5 linked regions of the Fervidicoccus fontis Kam940 genome follow. The protein of the gene in region 5 binds, or shares a complex with, the protein of the main gene of each other region. Links are inferred from orthologs where the notes say so. Each region holds a gene or a part of one and is shown on either strand. Other genes may lie near its edges. The genes, in order: FFONT_RS06685, FFONT_RS02265, FFONT_RS02535, FFONT_RS02450 and FFONT_RS05420.

Region 1 (3,381 bases), 230 kb from region 5 along the record:
GAGACCTTCTTGTCTCTTTTACCTTCTTCCGTTAAGATGCACCACTGCCAGTTTTTGTTACAGGTGTTGAAACTTTCTGATAATATTTAGACAGCAATCCTCTCAATTTTTCCTGAAGGGTTGAAATCTGCTTCTTGAGATCTTCTTCATCTTTTTTAAATCTCTCATATATAAGCTCGTCAGTCTCCTTCTTTTCAGTAAGTTCTTTGACCAGCTTATCCCTATCCTCAGCAAAGAAGATGTTCCCTACGCTTCTATAGATTTTTGTCTCAGGCGGAATATTATTGAGAGTCTCAAGCAGTTTATTTATTTCTTTCAACTCGCTTTCTACTATTAATCTCTGGTTCAACAAATTATTGTACTTTTCTTGAAGCTCATCGAGCTGTTGAGCAACCTGTTCTATCTCGGGCGGAACTTTCTCTGCCATACATTATCAACTCCAAATAAATAACTATTATAGAAGATTGAAATTTTTGCTTAATAAATTCTTATGGTTTTTAACAGTTCGCTTTTACATCAATCGAAAGCATGCCTTTTTAAGATGAAAATGAAGTTTAGTATCTTTAAGGTGTTACTTCTCATTCAAGCTCTGATGTTTCTCTTCGTGCATTGATGAATTTTAAACCATAGCTTTTGGAATATGGGTTAGTTTTGAGACAAAACAATAGAGTTCATTCTATGGTCAAGAAAGAATCTCTGATCGCTCTTGCCTTCATTAAGATGAAAGATCCGATCGCGAATAGATGCAGGAACATCCCTGCCATTCTGAGGAAAGGAGGCCAGAAATGAAAGATCACACCTTATTGCATAGAGGAGGTTGCAGAATTCAAGGAATCATTAATAGCTTTTATCAGATAAAGATACGAGTTCATGAGAGCTTTAAAGTCACTTATTGTTTCCGTTTCCATTTTAAGAATGAGCTTCTTTTCTTCCGCATTATATTCCACAAATACCTTCCCTTTTTTCTGGTTTACAAGAGAATCTGCTTCCGGCTTGAGAGATTCGAAGTAGGCTTTGAGGAGTTTCTCGTTTTCATGGTGAATTTCTAAACTAAAAGATATCTTCTCAATTTCCTCCTTCTTTTCCATCGCTTTCACTTTCACTGACGCTCATATATTCTCCTACTTTTTTAACCTTTCCTATAAAAATTCTTGGACCAACATATTCATTGCTGCCAGATTTTTTAAAATTTAACATCCACCCCGAATTCGGATATCCCTTGATTTGAATTTTCAAGACGTTGCTGCTTTCAGCATTGGGAATAATGCTGCTTCCAAACATCTTTATCAGCGCAAAAGTCAAGTTTCTATGCTCTTCGTCAGGAGGGAGGCTGCCTTCTATTATTGCATCATCCACATATCCAGGAGATGATGGTCTGTTCGCTTCCCTCGCAAGGGTCACCCCCTTTATGAAGAGGGTATAAGCGTGAAGTACCGCATTTTTGATCAAATAATCGGATACGTCATAAATCCTCATTATGCTTGGGTTTCCGTTCTTTTCTCCAATAATGACGAACGTCGTGCTCTTTTCGCTTATGGTTATGTCAACTAAATCCTTGAAGGTCAGCTTTCCTCTGTTTACCTTTACAAGCCAAGGCGCCAAGCTGATAATGTCCTTTAAAAAGCTTCTTACCCTCAAAGAAGGCTCTCTTGATGTTGAAAAAATAACTTTATTGACCAAATTCAACACGCATTTATGAGACTTCTCTTTGCAACTTTAAAAAAATTCATCTTGTGTTAATACTCTTTGGAAACATTTTGTTCAGTCCAGTCCTCGGGACATATGCTCCTCCTGCCCAAACGTTGCCGCACTTTTCACATTTCCACAGACCTATGCTTATTCTTGTTACTTTTCCGCTCATACCGCAGAATGGACAAACGTGAGGGGCATACCTCTTTTCCATTATTTCCTTATACTGCTTTCTTAAAGTCGACCCGTATCTGGCTCCAAACTTTCCTGCAATACCGACTATCTTTGTTCTTCCCATCTATATTCACCATTTGCTCTTTTTAATTAGTGATCTTAAGGATTTTAAAAATTTACCTTTATTAGCTCATATGAGTTTTGAAATCTCACCTAAATATATTTTCGCCGTCTTCCATGCAAGGTCGATCATCTGATTTATGTCGTTCTCGTCTAAATACCCGATCCCCATTTTCTGCATTCCGGCTATTATCCCATCTTCTGTAAACGATACTGACAGCCTAGCATCTGAAACATATTCTTCCTCATCAGTTGGATCTGCAAGATAGTAGTTTCCGATTTTGGCAATAGTTGCGGTGATAATTTTCTTTTTCACGTTTAAGTTGCCCTTGTACTCGTTTTCCTTTTTTACGAAGTTTCCTCCATCCGCTTCTTCATATACAGGTATCCTTGTATTCATCAGAGCCACTAAGCTTGCTATAGCTGAGGCATCGATGAGGTTTCCGGAGTGATTCAACACATATATATCGTTCCAAACGACGAGTACCTTCTGTCCTGGAACAAGCGCCAATTCTCCTAGACCAATCGCCTTGGACTCTCTGTAAGATCTATCAATTATTCTTGCAAGCTCATATGCGTTCTCATCCGGTGGCCCAGGCTCAAAGGCTGGAGATGCTAAAGGGACGAACTCGGCGTTTACCATCAGCACTCCTTCATTGGGATTGTCAGGATATGGTGCACCAGGCTCCACCTTCACCCCTACAAGCACCAACGTATCGCCCAAATACACTAGAGCTGAACCGTCGGACTTTTCAATGTAGTTCGGCACAATTGTTATTTTCCTTACTTCATCTAAAGCTCTTCCATCTATCCTCTTTCCAGTTTCGAGTACAGATATAATGGTTTCCCTTTTCATTTTTGGTATAAGCGGATATGAAGTAGGTGTTACACTCATGCTTGCTCGACCTCCTCCATTGATGAATATTTTTCTCTGAGCGCTTCTTTCTGCATTATATATATTTCCTTTATTGCTTTTTGAGCCATCTTCAAAGCCTCATTAAACTCATCTCTTGTGAGCGTGCCGTTTAGCTGAAGGAGCACTATCTTGTTTAAATTCGGCATTATTGCTACAGGCATATCTGCCTGCCCAGTGCTGTCTTCTATTTCGTTTATATCAAGGACGAGCACTCCATCGACTTTGCCCACAGCAACCCCTGCTATTAGATCCTTCATTGGGATTCCAGCATCTGCGAGAGCCAAGCTAGCAGCTGTCAGGCTTGTTGTCCTCGTCCCTCCGTCTGCCTGCAAGACCTCAATAAAGACATCAATCGTAGTTCTTGGAAACAGTTCGCTGAAAACAGTAGCCTCGAGAGCCTCTCTTATAACTTTTGAGAGCTCTATCTCTCTTCTTGTCGGAGCTGGGGATTTCCTTTCTGAAGTGCTGAATGGAGCCATATG
Region 2 (3,337 bases), 610 kb from region 5 along the record:
TTCCCAGGGCCAATAGGGTGAAGAAAAGCCCACCTGATCTGTTCTAATAATTTTTCTTTTCTTAATTCATAAAATTCTCCGGCTACGACTGGATCTCTTACAAGATCACCGCTCAAGCTTTTCCACCGACTCTAGCTTCAAAGGCATCTGGAGGTTCTTGCAAATCAGCATTCTGTAACAATAGCCCTTTTTCTCTCAATATCTGCCTTGTCAAAATCCAATATAGCAAAGCTAAGCTTTTTCTTCCTTTATTGTTTGCAGGAATTATAAGATCAATATTATCTATCCTGTTATCTGTATCTGTAAACGAAATTATCGGAATGCCAATTTTTGATGCCTCATTTATTATTTGCTGATCTGCTCTTGGATCAGTAACAACAACTATATCTGGTTCTATATACCATTCAAGGTGAGGATTTGTAAGGATACCTGGTATGACTCTTCCTGCTATATATTTAGAGCCCACGTATTGAGAGAACTTCTTCACAGGATTGTGTCCGTATTGCCTGACACTTACGACCAAAATCTTTTGAGGTTCATATCTTGCGAGCATTTTTGAAGCTATTCTAAGTCTTTCATCAATTTTTCTAACATCGAGAACATAGAGTCCATCAGGTCTAATTCTATATACAAATTCCTTCATGTTTTTATTGCAAACGTAAGTTCCAATGTGAACTCCCGCAGCTAAATATTGTTCAATTGGAACAAGCAATTCAAAAGCCTTCTCATGAATTTCACTAACCATCTTAGATTCTTCATTACTCAAATTTTTCACCTCATAGGTTTGAACTTGATTACCTGTTCAATCAAATCTACATGAGAAATGAGAGTTCTCCTGCAACAATACCTGTCAATTCCTAGATCATCAAGCACTTTCTCAGGGTCCTCGCCTTTGCTCACTCTTTCTTTAAAAGGCTCCCAATATTGCCCTAAAGGCTTTCCGCATGTATAGCATCTTACAGGTATAATCATGGTTATCTCACCTATATGATTTTTGCCATCTCCTTCTTGCACTGTATCTCATGTATTTCTCCGGCTCTGTTCTCCTGGGATCTCCAGCAAGAAGAACTCTATCATATTCTTGGAAAATTGTCTTCAATCTTTCACTTTCAAAGTATTTTACTAATCCTCTAGCAATCGCAGTCCTAGTAGCGTCAGCTTGAGCCATAAATCCTCCTCCATTTACAGAAGCAATGATATCTACCTGTTCTCTATGGTCTTTTCCAAGAAGCTTAAGGACTTCAACTATCTTGTTTCTAAAAAGCTCTACTGGATGTAGTTCTATAGGCATTTCATTTACAAGTACTCTTCCTTTTCCTGGCTTTATTACAACTTTAGCTATTGCACTTTTCCTTTTTCCAACAGATAAGACCACCTTCAAGCGATAACACCTCTCCACCCTAATGCTTCTGATAATTCCCCTACAGATATGTATCTTCCCTTACTAAGATCAGCAACTACATCTTCAAATTTTATCATTTCTTTTCCATGAAATTCTTTTGGAATACCAATATAAACTTTCAAGTTAGATAGGGCTTCTTTTCCTTTAGGCTTTCTAGGAAGCATTCCTCTAACAGCTCTTTTTACAATATTTCTTGGAGATTGCGGCCTTCTTGGACCCTGTTTGTCTGGATTTCTAAGGGTCCTCACGCTCCACAATTTTTTATAACCTTCAATAACCATATTTCTTTCTCCGCTTATCATTGCCTTCTCAGCATTGACAACGACAACTCTTTTCCCAGTAAGAAGCATTTTAGCTATTTTTGAAGCCATCCTTCCGAGTATCAAATTTTCAGCGTTGACTATTACAATTTCTTTTTCGCTCAAAATAATTCACACCTCTATTTAAACTATTATTCTTTTTGGAAGAGAATCTATTTTGTCTTTCAATTCTTTATTTCTCAATAAGTCGTCTAATAAGTAAATCTCCGCTCCGCTTTTTTTGAGCTTCTCATATGCTTTCATAGAATATGACTCGGCGATTATTACTATTTTTTTAGTTAATTTGCCTGAGCCTAGAACTTTTCCGGGTACTACTACTACTTCTCCCTCATTAGCATTCCGATTAATTTTTGATATATTCGCTTCAACCATCTTTCTCCTCGGTGCTGAAAGCTCCTCACTTATTCTTTCCCATATATTAGCTTGCTCATCCTTTGACAATTTCTTCAAACCTTTAATGAGCTTTCTTTTTAGTAAATTTGTAGGACCAGTTCTTGCCATTATTTTAATACCTCCATTTCTTTTATTACTTCTTCAAAAGCTTCTGCTTTTTTATTCAAAATTTCTAAAGCCTTTTCAATTATTAATTTTGTTGAAAGCGAACCCGTTGATTCTACTCTAAGTATTTTCTTATTTTCAAGATAATTAATCTTCATGCATTTCCTACAGACTTTATCCTCGCAAAATCTAAGAAGGCTTGTATTTTTGAAATTTTCGAGCTCGATTTTTCCTTTTTTCATTTCCATCATTTTTTCTGCAAGCTCTTCACTAAATTCACCGATACATTTTAAGCATTCATTAGATTCTTGTTCCTCGCATTGTTCAAATGAAAAAATAATTTCGGGCACAGAAATTAAAGCTGATATAGATACAGGGCTCCATTTTATATGCTCTTTTCCTCTCCCCAATCTAGCCTCAGCTTCAAGAACAATTTTTTGCCCTTTTCCTAAAACCACTATTGGAATATCTTTAAACACTGGATAAATGTCAGGATCTTCTGACTTCAATTCTCCCGTGTATACTACTTTTTTATCTTCATCTTTATTCTCTACTTCTAAGTGAAGAATATCAAAGCAGTTTTCGCAATTTGTACATTCTGCGCATTCCTCAGGCGCCCTATATTTTTCCAGCGCTCTATCACTGTAAAGAGGGATCATCCCTAAACGATGGGCTAAGACTTCGTCATGTAAGACACTGTTATTTTCCAAAATTAGAACGTTGTCTACTGCCATTGTAGGGACTTCTTCAATTATAATTCTTCTCAGAGAAGTGAGCACCTCTTGAGGTGCATCTTCAATATATAGTTCTAAAAAATTTTCTTTAATATTTATCGGTTTGATCTTCATAACCTTGACCCTTTACACTCTTCTACCTCTTCTGCCACCAGGTCTTCTTGTTGTATCATGCGGAATAGGCGTTACGTCCTCTATCCTTCCAATAATAAATCCTGATCTTGCTAAAGCTCTAATAGCTGCTTGTGCACCAGGTCCTGGAGTTTTTGGACCGTGACCTCCTGGAGCTCTTACTTTTATATGTATTGCTGTAATTCCTCTTTCCATAGCTTGTTGAGCCGCCCTCGCGGCACTGATCATTGCAGCATATGGAGATGGCTTCT
Region 3 (3,554 bases), 560 kb from region 5 along the record:
CCATGAAAAGGGCAATTAGGATCATTACACTTTTTTTCCGGTATGGAAACGCCTGGAATACCTGGGTTCTTTACTTCTTTCTTAACACCCATTAGTTGCTCACCTCAAACCTATTTTTTTCTTTATTACTTCCTTTGTTCTATCTTCAGGTCTACCAACGATTTCATTCCCATATATTACTGTTTCGGAATTTTTTGACCTAATTTTAAAAACAATATAATCTTTAAAAAGTGTAATAGTTTTTTCATTTCTATAAATAGAAATTGTTTTTTGAGTTTCATTTTCAACTATACCAATTAAACCAATCACATTCCTATCTGGATACATTAAAACTTCAACCTCTGAACCAAACAAGTCTCCAAATGTTATATTTGATTTTTTCATTTGCCGCTACCCTTTTTTTCTCTTTTCTTCGTTTTCTATAGTCAAAATTCTGGCTATCGTCTTCCTAAGCACCTTTATCTTTCCAGGATTGTCAACTGTCCCAACATGTGCTTGCATTTGAAGTTTTGAAAGCTCAAGCCTAAGTTCATTGAGCTTTTCCTTTCTTTGTTCAGGAGTAAGCTTTCTAATTTCATCTGCATTCATGCTCATTGAGTTTCACCTTCTCCTTCTTCTTCTGTGCTTTCCTCTTGCGGCTGTAATACCTGTTGTGAACTAGATTCTTGCGCTTGAGTGCTAATCTGTTCACCCATTTCCTCCTTTTGTTCCTTTTCTTTTGCAGTGCTTTCTTTGTTTATCCCAATTTCCTCAGGCGACTTTATTATTATAGAATCCTTTGTTCTCTCCGGTTTTACGATAATGACTTTTACACCATAGATTCCAGGCTTAAGAAGTGCATGAGCTACTGCTTTATCAACTATATAAGTGGCTTGCTCTCCAGTCTTGTAGATCTTTCCTGCCCTAAACTTCTCATACCTTGCTCTTTCGCTTGTAATTTTCCCGCTTATTATTATTTCTGCACCTGCAGCACCTGCGGCCATAATTCTTCTTAAAGCCGCAAATGCGAGCTTTCTAAAGTGGAAACCTCTTTCAAGAGAGACAGCCAACCTGAATGCAACTACTCTTGCGTTCAGATCGGGATTTTCTACTGGCATAACTGTAATTTGAGGATTTTCAAGACCGAAATAATTTTCAAATACGTTGGAAAGAGTCTTTATTGTCTGACCTCTCCTTCCTATTATAAATGCTGGTCTTTCTGCACGAATAACTACTCTAGTGCCTAGCGGAGTCCTATATACATCAACACCAGCATAGCCAGCTCTATAGAACTGCTTAGCTAAGTACTCATCAACCTTCACAACGGACATGTTTTTTTCGATAAAATACCTTTTTATATTAACCATAATATCACCGTTTAAACCTCCTTTACTATTACTTCGATGTTAGAATATCTCTTAAATTTAGGTGTTGATCTTCCAAATGCTCTTGGCATATACCTCTTTAATGTATACCCCTGCTGAACGCTTAAGTGAATTATTTTCAGCTTTTCGGCATCCAACTCTTTGCTTTCCGCATTTGCTTCAACATTGTTCAATGCTTTCAGCAAAAACTTTGCTGCCTTTACTGGATACTTGCCCACAGGTATCCCCCATCTTTCACTTAACCCTTTGTGATGAGGTATTTTCTTTCTGTGAATGAAATGAGGGACTGCCTCCTCCTTTGCAATAACTCTTTCTAGGTATTTTTTCGCATCTTGAAGCATCATGCCGTTAACTGCCCTTGCTAAGTTATGGACCTTCTTAGGACTGATTGGAAGATCTCTCATAACAGCCTTTGCTATTTTGCTTTCATCCTCTAGTTTTAAGCTATAGTTCCATCCACCCATAAAATATCACCTTACTTAATTGCTGTAAACATTGAGCTTCTAGTCGCTTTAAGCCCGGGCTCTCCATGCTTTACTGACTTTGTAGTTGGAGCAAATTCTCCTAGCCTTTTACCAAGCATTTCAGGTGTGATCCTCACGGGAATGAACTCCTTTCCATTGTATACAGCGATTGTCAGCCCAATCATTTCTGGAAGTACTATCATATTTCGCAGATGGGTTTTTATGACCTTTTTACCTTCCTTTTTACCTCTTCTTATTTTCTGGAGGAATCTGATCTGTTCTGGTGTGAATCCCCTAGTTATGCTTCTTCTTTCTCTTGCTGGAAACAGTGAAACGAGCTCATCCATTGATATTTCTATAAGCTTATCAAACTTAATCCCTCTATATCGGAAATTTTTCCACTCGCTCTCTATCTCTGGCTTGCTCATGACAAAATCATTCCTCTTTGAGGTACGCATAAACTTTCTAAGCTAGATTTTAATCTGAATGCTATAATTGGTTTCTAAATTCCGGTTTATAAGCATTAACTATTTTTCTTGATATAGCTTAAAAGCTATAGAATAAGTTTCACATTCACAGAACTTGGAAAAATCTGCTTGAATATCTTAGCATATTCCTCAGAAGTGAATATGATCAGTCTGACTTTTTTCCGTATTAGTTTGTCTATTAATGATATATAAAATTCGTCTTCTACTGTTTGCTCCATGTCACTTATTATTATGACGGTATCTTTCGGTTTTGAAATTTCTATTACTTGCCTTAATGCCTTACTTATATTTGTATAGCCAGAGAAGTTCATCGAAAGAAGATCTTTAACTATGTTCCATCTCGAGCTCGATCTGCTTATTTTTTTCACCTTTACTTCGGTATCAAATAGAATCAAGGATTTAAGAAAGGGATAGTATTGAGAAGCTATTTTAATAACTGAAGTTGACCTCTTTCTCATGCTATCGCTTTTATCTATTACTAAAATAGCACCGTTCTCTCTCTTTTTCTGCTTAAATACGAGCTCTTCGGGGTGGTTTCTTGAAAGCTCAAACAGCGTTTTTCTAATATCAACCCTTCCATAGATATACCCTTTTTCATATTTTTTCCCTTTGAGAAGCCCGCCTGACCTCTTAAATATAGAAGCCGCAATTTTTTCAACCAAAAACGTTTTCCTTTTCTTAACAAAATATTTGATCGCTTCTATAGGTAAATCGCTCCCTGTAATTTTTGAAAGAGCCAATAAAGCATTTGCATTATCGGGATTCTCTACAATTCTAAAAAGCAACTTTTCTATTGCCTCATACCTGCTAGAAGCCGAATAAGAATCTTTACTTTCATAGCTTCCTTTCTTTTTTTGCGAAGCTTTCAGCTCACTTTCAAGTAAATCTATATACCCTCTGTTTCCTGTTTCATAGTATTTCTGTAAGGTGTTTATTTTTCTCGCAATCTCAAGCTTTCTCTTATTCTCCTCATTGAACTTTCCCATTTTTCTTAATTTTCCAACGCTTAGTTTTTGCATTCTAGCTATATCTAAACTTTCATGCTCTTCTTTTTCCTCTATCCTTTTTCCCTTCAAGAGTTTTTCCTTCGGTTTTTCTGAAGCTCTTATTTTCTCTCCATAAGAAACTTTGCTAATGTCCCTCCAAGCATCATTAAATATTTCCTCATCATATTTCCTCTTCACAAATACAGATTCAATCACTGGCTTCAACGGAAAATAGCCATATGGAGAAAGTTG
Region 4 (3,433 bases), 570 kb from region 5 along the record:
TATACTTATGTTTTCTCTGGAAGGATAAGGTTAGTTGTAAGAAAGACGAATAAGTATATCGAAGCGAAAATAGTTGATTGCGATCCTAAAGGAGATTTAGTGAAAGTATCTGCTCATAGCATAGAACTTATAAAAAAATACGGGTGGAAGGGTTCAGGTAAATCAACACCAGCCGCTTACTTGCTAGGGTATCTCATTGGAAAGAGGGCAATTGAGAAAGGCTTGAAAGATGCTGTATTAGACATCGGATTATATAGAGTGGTAAAGCAGTCAAAGCTTTTTGCGGTCGTAAAGGGTGCAATTGATGCAGGCTTAAAAGTGCCAGTTTCCGAGGAAATGCTTCCTTCGGAAGGAAGAATAAGAGGAGAGCATATAGCAAATTATGCAAAAATGCTTAAAGAAAGCAATCCTGAACGCTATAATAGGCAATTTTCAAAGATTATAAATAGTGGGCTATTGCCCGAAGAATATGTAGCACATTTCGAATCAGTATTAAATGCAATAAAAAATGAAAAGAAGGGGTGAAAACGGATGGCTTTCGAAGCTCAAGGCGTATCTTTAGAAGAATGGGTTCCTAGAACCAAAGTAGGGAAGATGGTAAAGGAGGGAAAAATTACTAGCATTAATGAGCTATTTGAAATGAACCTTCCTATACTAGAACCTGAAATTGTTGATTTTCTTCTTCCAAACCTTCAGCATGAAGTAATTGATGTAGGCATTGTACAAAAGCAGACCGACGCAGGTGAGCTTTCTAGATTTAAAACAGTAGTAGTGATAGGAAACGGAAATGGATTTATTGGAATAGGAACTGGAAAGGCTAAACAGCTAAGATATTCAATCGAAAAGGCAATTACTAATGCAAAACTGAATATCGTTCCAATAAGGAGGGGTTGCGGAAGCTGGGAGTGTATGTGTGGCTCCCCCCACAGCGTTCCATTTATAACAAGAGGAAAAAGTGGTAGCGTAGAGATCGTTCTCTATCCTGCTCCGAAAGGTACAGGATTAGTTGCTGGCGATATTGCTAAGATAGTTTTGAGGTTAGCTGGAATAAAGGACGTATGGTCAAAGAGTTTTGGTGAAACGAGGTCAACATATAACTTTGCAAAGGCAACGTATAATGCTCTGAAGAATACGTATTCATTTGTAACACAAGATGATTGGAAGGCATAAAAGGTGAATTAAAGATGCAGATACAAGCTGTTAACCAAAATATAGATAATAATAAGAATAGTCTTATTGTCATTATTCGGATGAAGGGAAGGACAAATATTAGACATGATGCAGAATACACTCTTAGGCTCTTCAGGCTATATAGAAAATATCACGCTTCAATTTATCCATCAAATTTTCCAGGATTAAGCGGAATGCTGAACAAAATAAAGAATTACGCTACATGGGGAGAGATCAGCAGAGAGATGCTAATAGAGCTTTTGAAAAAGAGAGGAAGAATAGTAGGCGGAGAGAAGTTCACGCAGTCAATTCTTTCCGAAAAATTGAATGTTAAAAGCATAGAAGAGTTGGCTGATAAAATTATTAACGGAGAAATAATATTGCATGAACAGGAATTGATAAAGCCTGTATTTAGATTAAGACCTCCAAAGAAGGGATTTAAGAGGAGCACTAGGAAGACTTTTAGTGAAGGAGGAGAGTTAGGTTATAGAGGCAATGAAATCAACGAACTTTTGAAAAAAATGATCTGAGGTGCAGAATATGGTTGTTAGATTTAGGAGAAAAGTTAGGAAGCTTAGAGGAAGAACCAGAACGATGGGTTGGGGAAGAATTGGACAGCATAGAAAAACAGGAAGTAAAGGAGGAAGAGGAGCTGCTGGAATGCTGAAGCATAAAGAAAGCTGGATGAGGAAATACGCTCCTGGATGGATTGGCAAGCATGGATTTACAAGTCCATACGAAAAGAAAGAAAAGGTTTATGAAATAAATCTGTTACAATTAGACGAGCTAGTAGAAGAATTGGCGTCAAAGGGAGTACTAAAGGAAGATTCAGGGAAACCGATTATTGAACTAGATAAGCTGGGGTTTACGAAGCTTCTTGGAACAGGAAGAATTAGTAGGCCTATTAAAGTAGTGGTAAAAGAGGCTAGTGAGAAGGCAATTGAAAAGGTCAAAAGTGTTGGCGGAGAGGTTATAACAGAAGGCTAGAAAATTTTTGGAGAGTGAGCAATTACTTGGGTTTTCTAGATGCTTTAGCAAAATTTTCTTATATTCTTCCAACTGTGAAAAAACCCTCAAGAAAGTTGTCATTGTATAGAAGATTAGGAATTACTGGTTTAGTTTTAGTTCTATATTTAATTATGGCTGACACGCCATTATACGGTGTGCCATATACTTCTCAGTCTCAGATTTCTCTTTTTCAGATTTTGTTTGCTGCGAATACAGGTACATTAATGGAGCTAGGAATCGGACCTATCGTCACAGGCGGTTTGATACTCCAGATATTGGTTGGAGCAAAACTCATAGACTTAGACCTTTCAGATGTTGACGATAGGAGAAAGTTTACTGAGGCTCAAAAAACTCTTTCATTTCTATTTGGTATTTTTGAAGCGCTAGCATATGTGCTTGCTAGCAGGTATTGGCCATACGTAGGTAATCCAATAACCGGTTCTCAGGCTAGCTGGGCAATAAGGATAGGTGTATTATTGCAACTTACTTTTGCTACTTATCTTGTTATGGTTTTCGATGAGATGCTTCAAAAGGGTTGGGGAATCGGAAGTGCAATATCATTGTTTATTCTTGCTGGAGTAGCTAAGACAATGTTTTGGGATCTTTTCGGTTATACTCCACAATATGCACAGCAAATAGGTCTCATACCGTATATTGTTCAGGCTACAGAAGCAAACAATCTTACCAGCATAGTTGTAAGGCAAGGTCTTCCAGATGTAGTAGGATTATTGGCGACTATTATAGCAATTATTGGGTTGGTCTATTTGCAAGGAATGAGAGTGGAAATACCTGTTACCAGCCAAAAATACGGAGGGATAAGGAGCAAAATCCCATTGCAATTCTTGTACGTTACTAATATACCTATACTTCTTGTGGGGATAATAGTATCGGATTTCCAGCTGTTTGCTAACGCTTTTGCTTCGATTTCTGGAACGCAGAATTTAGGATATAGAATTTTATATGAACTATCTTACTATCTTAGCCCTCCAAGAGGCTTATATTCTGCTACTGCTGACTTAACAAAGCTTTTCATTTTCATTATAAGCTGGGTGGTTTTAAGCGTATTATTTGGATATATGTGGGTCGAAATAGCAGGACTAGGGCCTAAGGAGCAAGCAGATAGATTAATAAAGGGAGAGCTTGACATCCCCGGTGTGAGAAGAAACCCAAAATTCTTTGAGAAGATGTTAGCAAAGTACATATATCCGTTGACTGTTCTCAGCAGTTTAATAGTCGCTTTCATAGCAATAGTAGC
Region 5 (3,534 bases):
TTTTGAATTTCCGCAGGGTGCAAGGCTTGTCTCTTACATCGCACCAAGAGAAGCGTAAAAGGTCGATAGATAGAAAAGAATGGCTTTTTCAAAAGCTTTCAGCATACTACGAGAAAGCTAAACTTGAGCTACCTGACGATATAAATAGCAGGGAATTTGCCGTCCAGCCTATAGACTATAAAGGTTATGTTAGACATTTATCCTTTAAAAGTGAAGATGAGCTTAGAAGCTTTTTATTAAAAAATCCACCTATGCACCTTTATTACTCATCTGCGATTTACACCTTCCCTGAGATAGATGATATGGAAAAAAAAGGAATGATAGGTTCAGAAATAATCTTTGATATTGATGCCGATGAAGTTCCTGGATGCGAATCTATTGAGCAACTACACGCTTGCCTAAACTGCGGATCGCTTCTTTATGGTAAGTCGATAAAAAAATGTACGAAATGCGGTAGCCAGAATGTTATTGAGGTCGAACCAATTCCTAAAGAATGCATCTTAAAAGCCGGAATTGAAGCAAAAAAGTTAATAAAAGTTTTAAGAAAAGACTTCGGTTTTGAAAAAATCAAGATATATTTTTCTGGCAATAGGGGTTTTCACGTTCATCCAAAATGCGATGATGAATGGTTGAAGCTAACGAGTGAAGAAAGAAGCATGATAATTAAGTATATAACAGGAAGTGGAGTGAATATTGAAAGAATAATCGGATTGGGAGAATCAATAAAAGGAAAAAATATGTATATTCCAAATCCTAAGGAACCTGGATGGAGAGGGAGATTAGGAGAAATCTTGTATAAAAAGATGAACTTAAATGATGAAAAAAAGATTACGTTCGGAGAAGCTGAGGTACTACTCGGAGAAAAAATTAATTTGAACGATATCATGAAAATGGCATCTATAAGTATAGATGAAAAGGTTACAGTCGATGTTCATAGATTAATAAGGATCCCTGGTTCAATAAATGGTAAGCTGGGTCTGCCTGTATTTGAAATAGGAGAAAGTGAGCTTGAAAGTTTTTCCATAAATTGTTCATATTCTCCGTTTAAGGAAGATGAGGATGTTAAAATGAATGTTTCAATGCAAAATAAGGAAATTTTAGGGATAAAGATAAATAGCTTAAAGGGGGATATTATAAAAATCCCTGGCTGCCTCGCCTTTTTATTCATCTCAAAAGGTATAGCAGATCCCGCCTAAATTTTTATTACAAGATATCAAAAAATTAAGTAATGGCGATATACTAAAACTTTTGGTCGTGAAAAATGAGCGAATCAATTGAGTTTGTACTCAATAGAATATCAATTAAAAAAGAAGTAAACTATAACGATTTAAAAATGAGATTTTTGAACATGATATCAAATGTATGTTATCAAAGAGGAAGTGCTCAAAGCTTTGTAAACAATGTAGAACTTTGCAAGAAAACAATAAAAGAAACAGAAAGTATTTCTAAGCTAATCTCAAAAATAATTTCTAAGAATTTAGATGACAGTCCGCTAGAAAAATCTGGTTTTCTTTCTTTTTTTGCAACATCATTTAAAAAAGATGAAGATTTTTATGTGTTTGTTGAAAATGATGATCCAGGGATTTTTAAAGAGTGTAGAAATGAAGATTTTTGCTTTTCGATTTTAAGCGTAAAAGAAGCAAAAGCACTTAAAGATTTATCTTTTGCGAAAGAACTGAGAATCAATTATTTAAACCCTGATTTTAAATAAAGACTAGTATGTGAAATAAGTTTTGCAATAAAAAAATAAACGGAGTGAGCCGGCATTGAAAATTCCTAAAAAAATTAGAGCCTATTGCCCAAGGTGTAAAAAACATACAGTGCAAACAGTAATGATTTATAAAGCTGGAAAAAGAAGAGCATTGTCTATAGGGCAGAGAAGATACGTCAGAAAACAGGAAGGTTATGGTTCAAAAAGAAAACCTGAACAAAAAAGATATGCAAAAACTACCAAAAAGCAAGTAATTAAGCTAAAATGCAGTGAATGCGGGTATATACAGCATAGAAAAGGACTAAGATTAAAGAAGCTTGAGCTCACAGAGGTGGCTTAAGCATGACAAAGAGGAGAAGCCTTCCTATCCCAGAGCCAAGAACAAAATTCATTTTAGTAAGATGTCCTGCATGTGGAAACGAACAAGTCATCTTTTCTCATGCAACTTTTCCAGTAAGATGCCTTATATGCGGGTCTCAACTTGTAAAACCAACAGGTGGAAGAGCAAGACTACAAGCACAGTTCATAAAAGTAGTTGGGTAGATTTTATTACTAGTTAAATCACAAATTTCTTTGCATCATACCATCTATTTTGGAAGAACGATATTTTTACTTAAAAAATAATATATAATCTCGGCAAAACCTATTTTGTAATAGCTATTAAGTAATTAACAGGTGAAATCATTTGGTTAGAGCCAGAAAAGAGCTTCCTGACGCTAATGAATTAGTCATCGCTACAGTTAAAGAGATTTTTGATTATGGAGCATATGTTGAGCTAGATGAATATAATGGAATGAGGGCATTTTTACCATGGAGCGAGGTTGCAACAAAGTGGGTTAAAAACATAAAAGAAGTTTTGAAGGAAAATGAAAAAATAGTTGTTAAGGTTATTAGAGTTAATAAGCAGAAAAAGCAAGTAGACGTTAGCTTAAAAAGGGTATATGATAGTGAAAAGAAAAAGAAAATGCACTGGTATAAAAGAAATCAAAGAGCTGAAAAAATTCTTGAACTAGCTGCACAAAAACTTGGAAAAACTTTAGATGATGCATATAACGATATCGGATGGCCTTTATTGGATCACTATAGTGATTTATATACAGCATTGGAAACTGCTGTAATGTTAGGACCTGATACCTTAAGAGTTCCTAATGCAAAAGAAGAGTGGATAATGCCTGTATACGAAGAAGCTAACAAACATATAAAAATTAAACAAGTCAAAGTTACAAGAATAATAAACTTATGGAGCACTTCTCCAAGTGGGATCGAAGATATAAGAAGCGTCTTGCTAAATATGAAGAACATTTCAGAGGATAATTCTTCAGTTAATATATATACGATTGGAGCACCAAAATATAAAATAGAAGTTATATCAGAGGATTACAAATCTGCTGAAAGGATAATCAACAGCATATTGGAAAAAGCGGAAAAAGACGCCCAAAAGTTGAAGGTCAATTTTGAAGTAGTTAAAGAAAAAGAATGATGATAAAAATGAAATGGCTAATGAGAAAATGTTCCAAGTGCAAAAGATATACGTTAGAAACTGGAAGATGTCCTTATTGTGGTGGAGAACTATTTGTTCCGCATCCTCATAGGTTTTCTCCAGAAGATAAATATGCTAAATATAGAATAGCAATAAAACTTACCAAGGAACGGACTTTAAATGAAGCTTGAATGCAATATAATTAGTAGATAAGTGAAGCAATGGTATTATAATGATACCAAATAGGAAAACATCCAATGATGGATGCGCGCAGATTGGACAAAGATAAATGAATAAAGTTGATCCTAAATAGAAATCCAGCTGGTCTACTAAGGGGAGCATC

Evidence for each region.
Region 1: FFONT_RS05420 (region 5) and FFONT_RS06685 share a complex: the UniProt entries of both Methanocaldococcus jannaschii proteins name them as parts of the 50S ribosomal subunit. The link is inferred for Fervidicoccus fontis Kam940 from one-to-one orthologs.
Region 2: FFONT_RS05420 (region 5) and FFONT_RS02265 share a complex: the UniProt entries of both Methanocaldococcus jannaschii proteins name them as parts of the 50S ribosomal subunit. The link is inferred for Fervidicoccus fontis Kam940 from one-to-one orthologs.
Region 3: FFONT_RS05420 (region 5) and FFONT_RS02535 share a complex: the UniProt entries of both Methanocaldococcus jannaschii proteins name them as parts of the 50S ribosomal subunit. The link is inferred for Fervidicoccus fontis Kam940 from one-to-one orthologs.
Region 4: FFONT_RS05420 (region 5) and FFONT_RS02450 share a complex: the UniProt entries of both Methanocaldococcus jannaschii proteins name them as parts of the 50S ribosomal subunit. The link is inferred for Fervidicoccus fontis Kam940 from one-to-one orthologs.

Annotation. Positions count from the first base shown.
Region 1 is NC_017461.1:1,272,704-1,276,084, reverse strand. Bases 358-3,155 are described here. They hold FFONT_RS06685 (50S ribosomal protein L37ae), read right to left. Parts: upstream 1,988-3,155; coding sequence 1,727-1,987; downstream 358-1,726. Other genes in these bases: rrp41 (exosome complex exonuclease Rrp41), read right to left, coding at 2,875-3,155; rrp42 (exosome complex protein Rrp42), read right to left, coding at 2,054-2,878; FFONT_RS06690 (Brix domain-containing protein), read right to left, coding at 1,066-1,680; FFONT_RS06695 (KEOPS complex subunit Pcc1), read right to left, coding at 801-1,088; FFONT_RS07030 (hypothetical protein), read left to right, coding at 652-789. Also shown: more of FFONT_RS06700, read right to left, coding at 32-357; more of rrp41, read right to left, coding at 3,156-3,381. UniProt on the Methanocaldococcus jannaschii protein: Binds to the 23S rRNA.
Region 2 is NC_017461.1:438,397-441,733, forward strand. The notes cover bases 105-2,858. They hold FFONT_RS02265 (50S ribosomal protein L13), read right to left. Parts: upstream 1,831-2,858; coding sequence 1,378-1,830; downstream 105-1,377. Other genes in these bases: amrB (AmmeMemoRadiSam system protein B), read right to left, coding at 105-116; rpsB (30S ribosomal protein S2), read right to left, coding at 113-745; FFONT_RS02255 (DNA-directed RNA polymerase subunit N), read right to left, coding at 772-972; FFONT_RS02260 (30S ribosomal protein S9), read right to left, coding at 980-1,405; FFONT_RS02270 (50S ribosomal protein L18e), read right to left, coding at 1,846-2,223. Outside these bases: more of amrB, read right to left, coding at 1-104; more of FFONT_RS02275, read right to left, coding at 2,859-3,068; FFONT_RS02280 (30S ribosomal protein S11), read right to left, coding at 3,081-3,337. UniProt on the Methanocaldococcus jannaschii protein: This protein is one of the early assembly proteins of the 50S ribosomal subunit, although it is not seen to bind rRNA by itself. It is important during the early stages of 50S assembly.
Region 3 is NC_017461.1:478,965-482,518, forward strand. Bases 94-3,064 are described here. They hold FFONT_RS02535 (50S ribosomal protein L22), read right to left. Parts: upstream 1,829-3,064; coding sequence 1,358-1,828; downstream 94-1,357. Other genes in these bases: FFONT_RS02520 (ribonuclease P protein component 1), read right to left, coding at 100-384; rpmC (50S ribosomal protein L29), read right to left, coding at 391-594; FFONT_RS02530 (30S ribosomal protein S3), read right to left, coding at 591-1,346; FFONT_RS02540 (30S ribosomal protein S19), read right to left, coding at 1,840-2,256; FFONT_RS02545 (vWA domain-containing protein), read right to left, coding at 2,382-3,064. Also shown: FFONT_RS02515 (30S ribosomal protein S17), read right to left, coding at 1-92; more of FFONT_RS02545, read right to left, coding at 3,065-3,554. UniProt on the Methanocaldococcus jannaschii protein: This protein binds specifically to 23S rRNA. It makes multiple contacts with different domains of the 23S rRNA in the assembled 50S subunit and ribosome.
Region 4 is NC_017461.1:470,969-474,401, reverse strand. What follows is about bases 584-3,433. They hold FFONT_RS02450 (uL15 family ribosomal protein), read left to right. Parts: upstream 584-1,710; coding sequence 1,711-2,157; downstream 2,158-3,433. Other genes in these bases: secY (preprotein translocase subunit SecY), read left to right, coding at 2,184-3,433; FFONT_RS02455 (50S ribosomal protein L30), read left to right, coding at 1,185-1,700; FFONT_RS02460 (30S ribosomal protein S5), read left to right, coding at 584-1,170. In the rest of the region: FFONT_RS02465 (50S ribosomal protein L18), read left to right, coding at 1-525; more of FFONT_RS02460, read left to right, coding at 532-583. UniProt on the Methanocaldococcus jannaschii protein: Binds to the 23S rRNA.
Region 5 is NC_017461.1:1,043,496-1,047,029, reverse strand. The notes cover bases 458-3,408. They hold FFONT_RS05420 (50S ribosomal protein L44e), read left to right. Parts: upstream 458-1,766; coding sequence 1,767-2,051; downstream 2,052-3,408. Other genes in these bases: FFONT_RS05400 (CDP-2,3-bis-(O-geranylgeranyl)-sn-glycerol synthase), read right to left, coding at 3,351-3,408; FFONT_RS07355 (RNA-protein complex protein Nop10), read left to right, coding at 3,200-3,382; FFONT_RS05410 (translation initiation factor IF-2 subunit alpha), read left to right, coding at 2,397-3,191; FFONT_RS05415 (30S ribosomal protein S27e), read left to right, coding at 2,054-2,254; FFONT_RS05425 (hypothetical protein), read left to right, coding at 1,262-1,711. Outside these bases: FFONT_RS05435 (DNA polymerase sliding clamp), read left to right, coding at 1-58; more of FFONT_RS05430, read left to right, coding at 27-457; more of FFONT_RS05400, read right to left, coding at 3,409-3,534. UniProt on the Methanocaldococcus jannaschii protein: Binds to the 23S rRNA.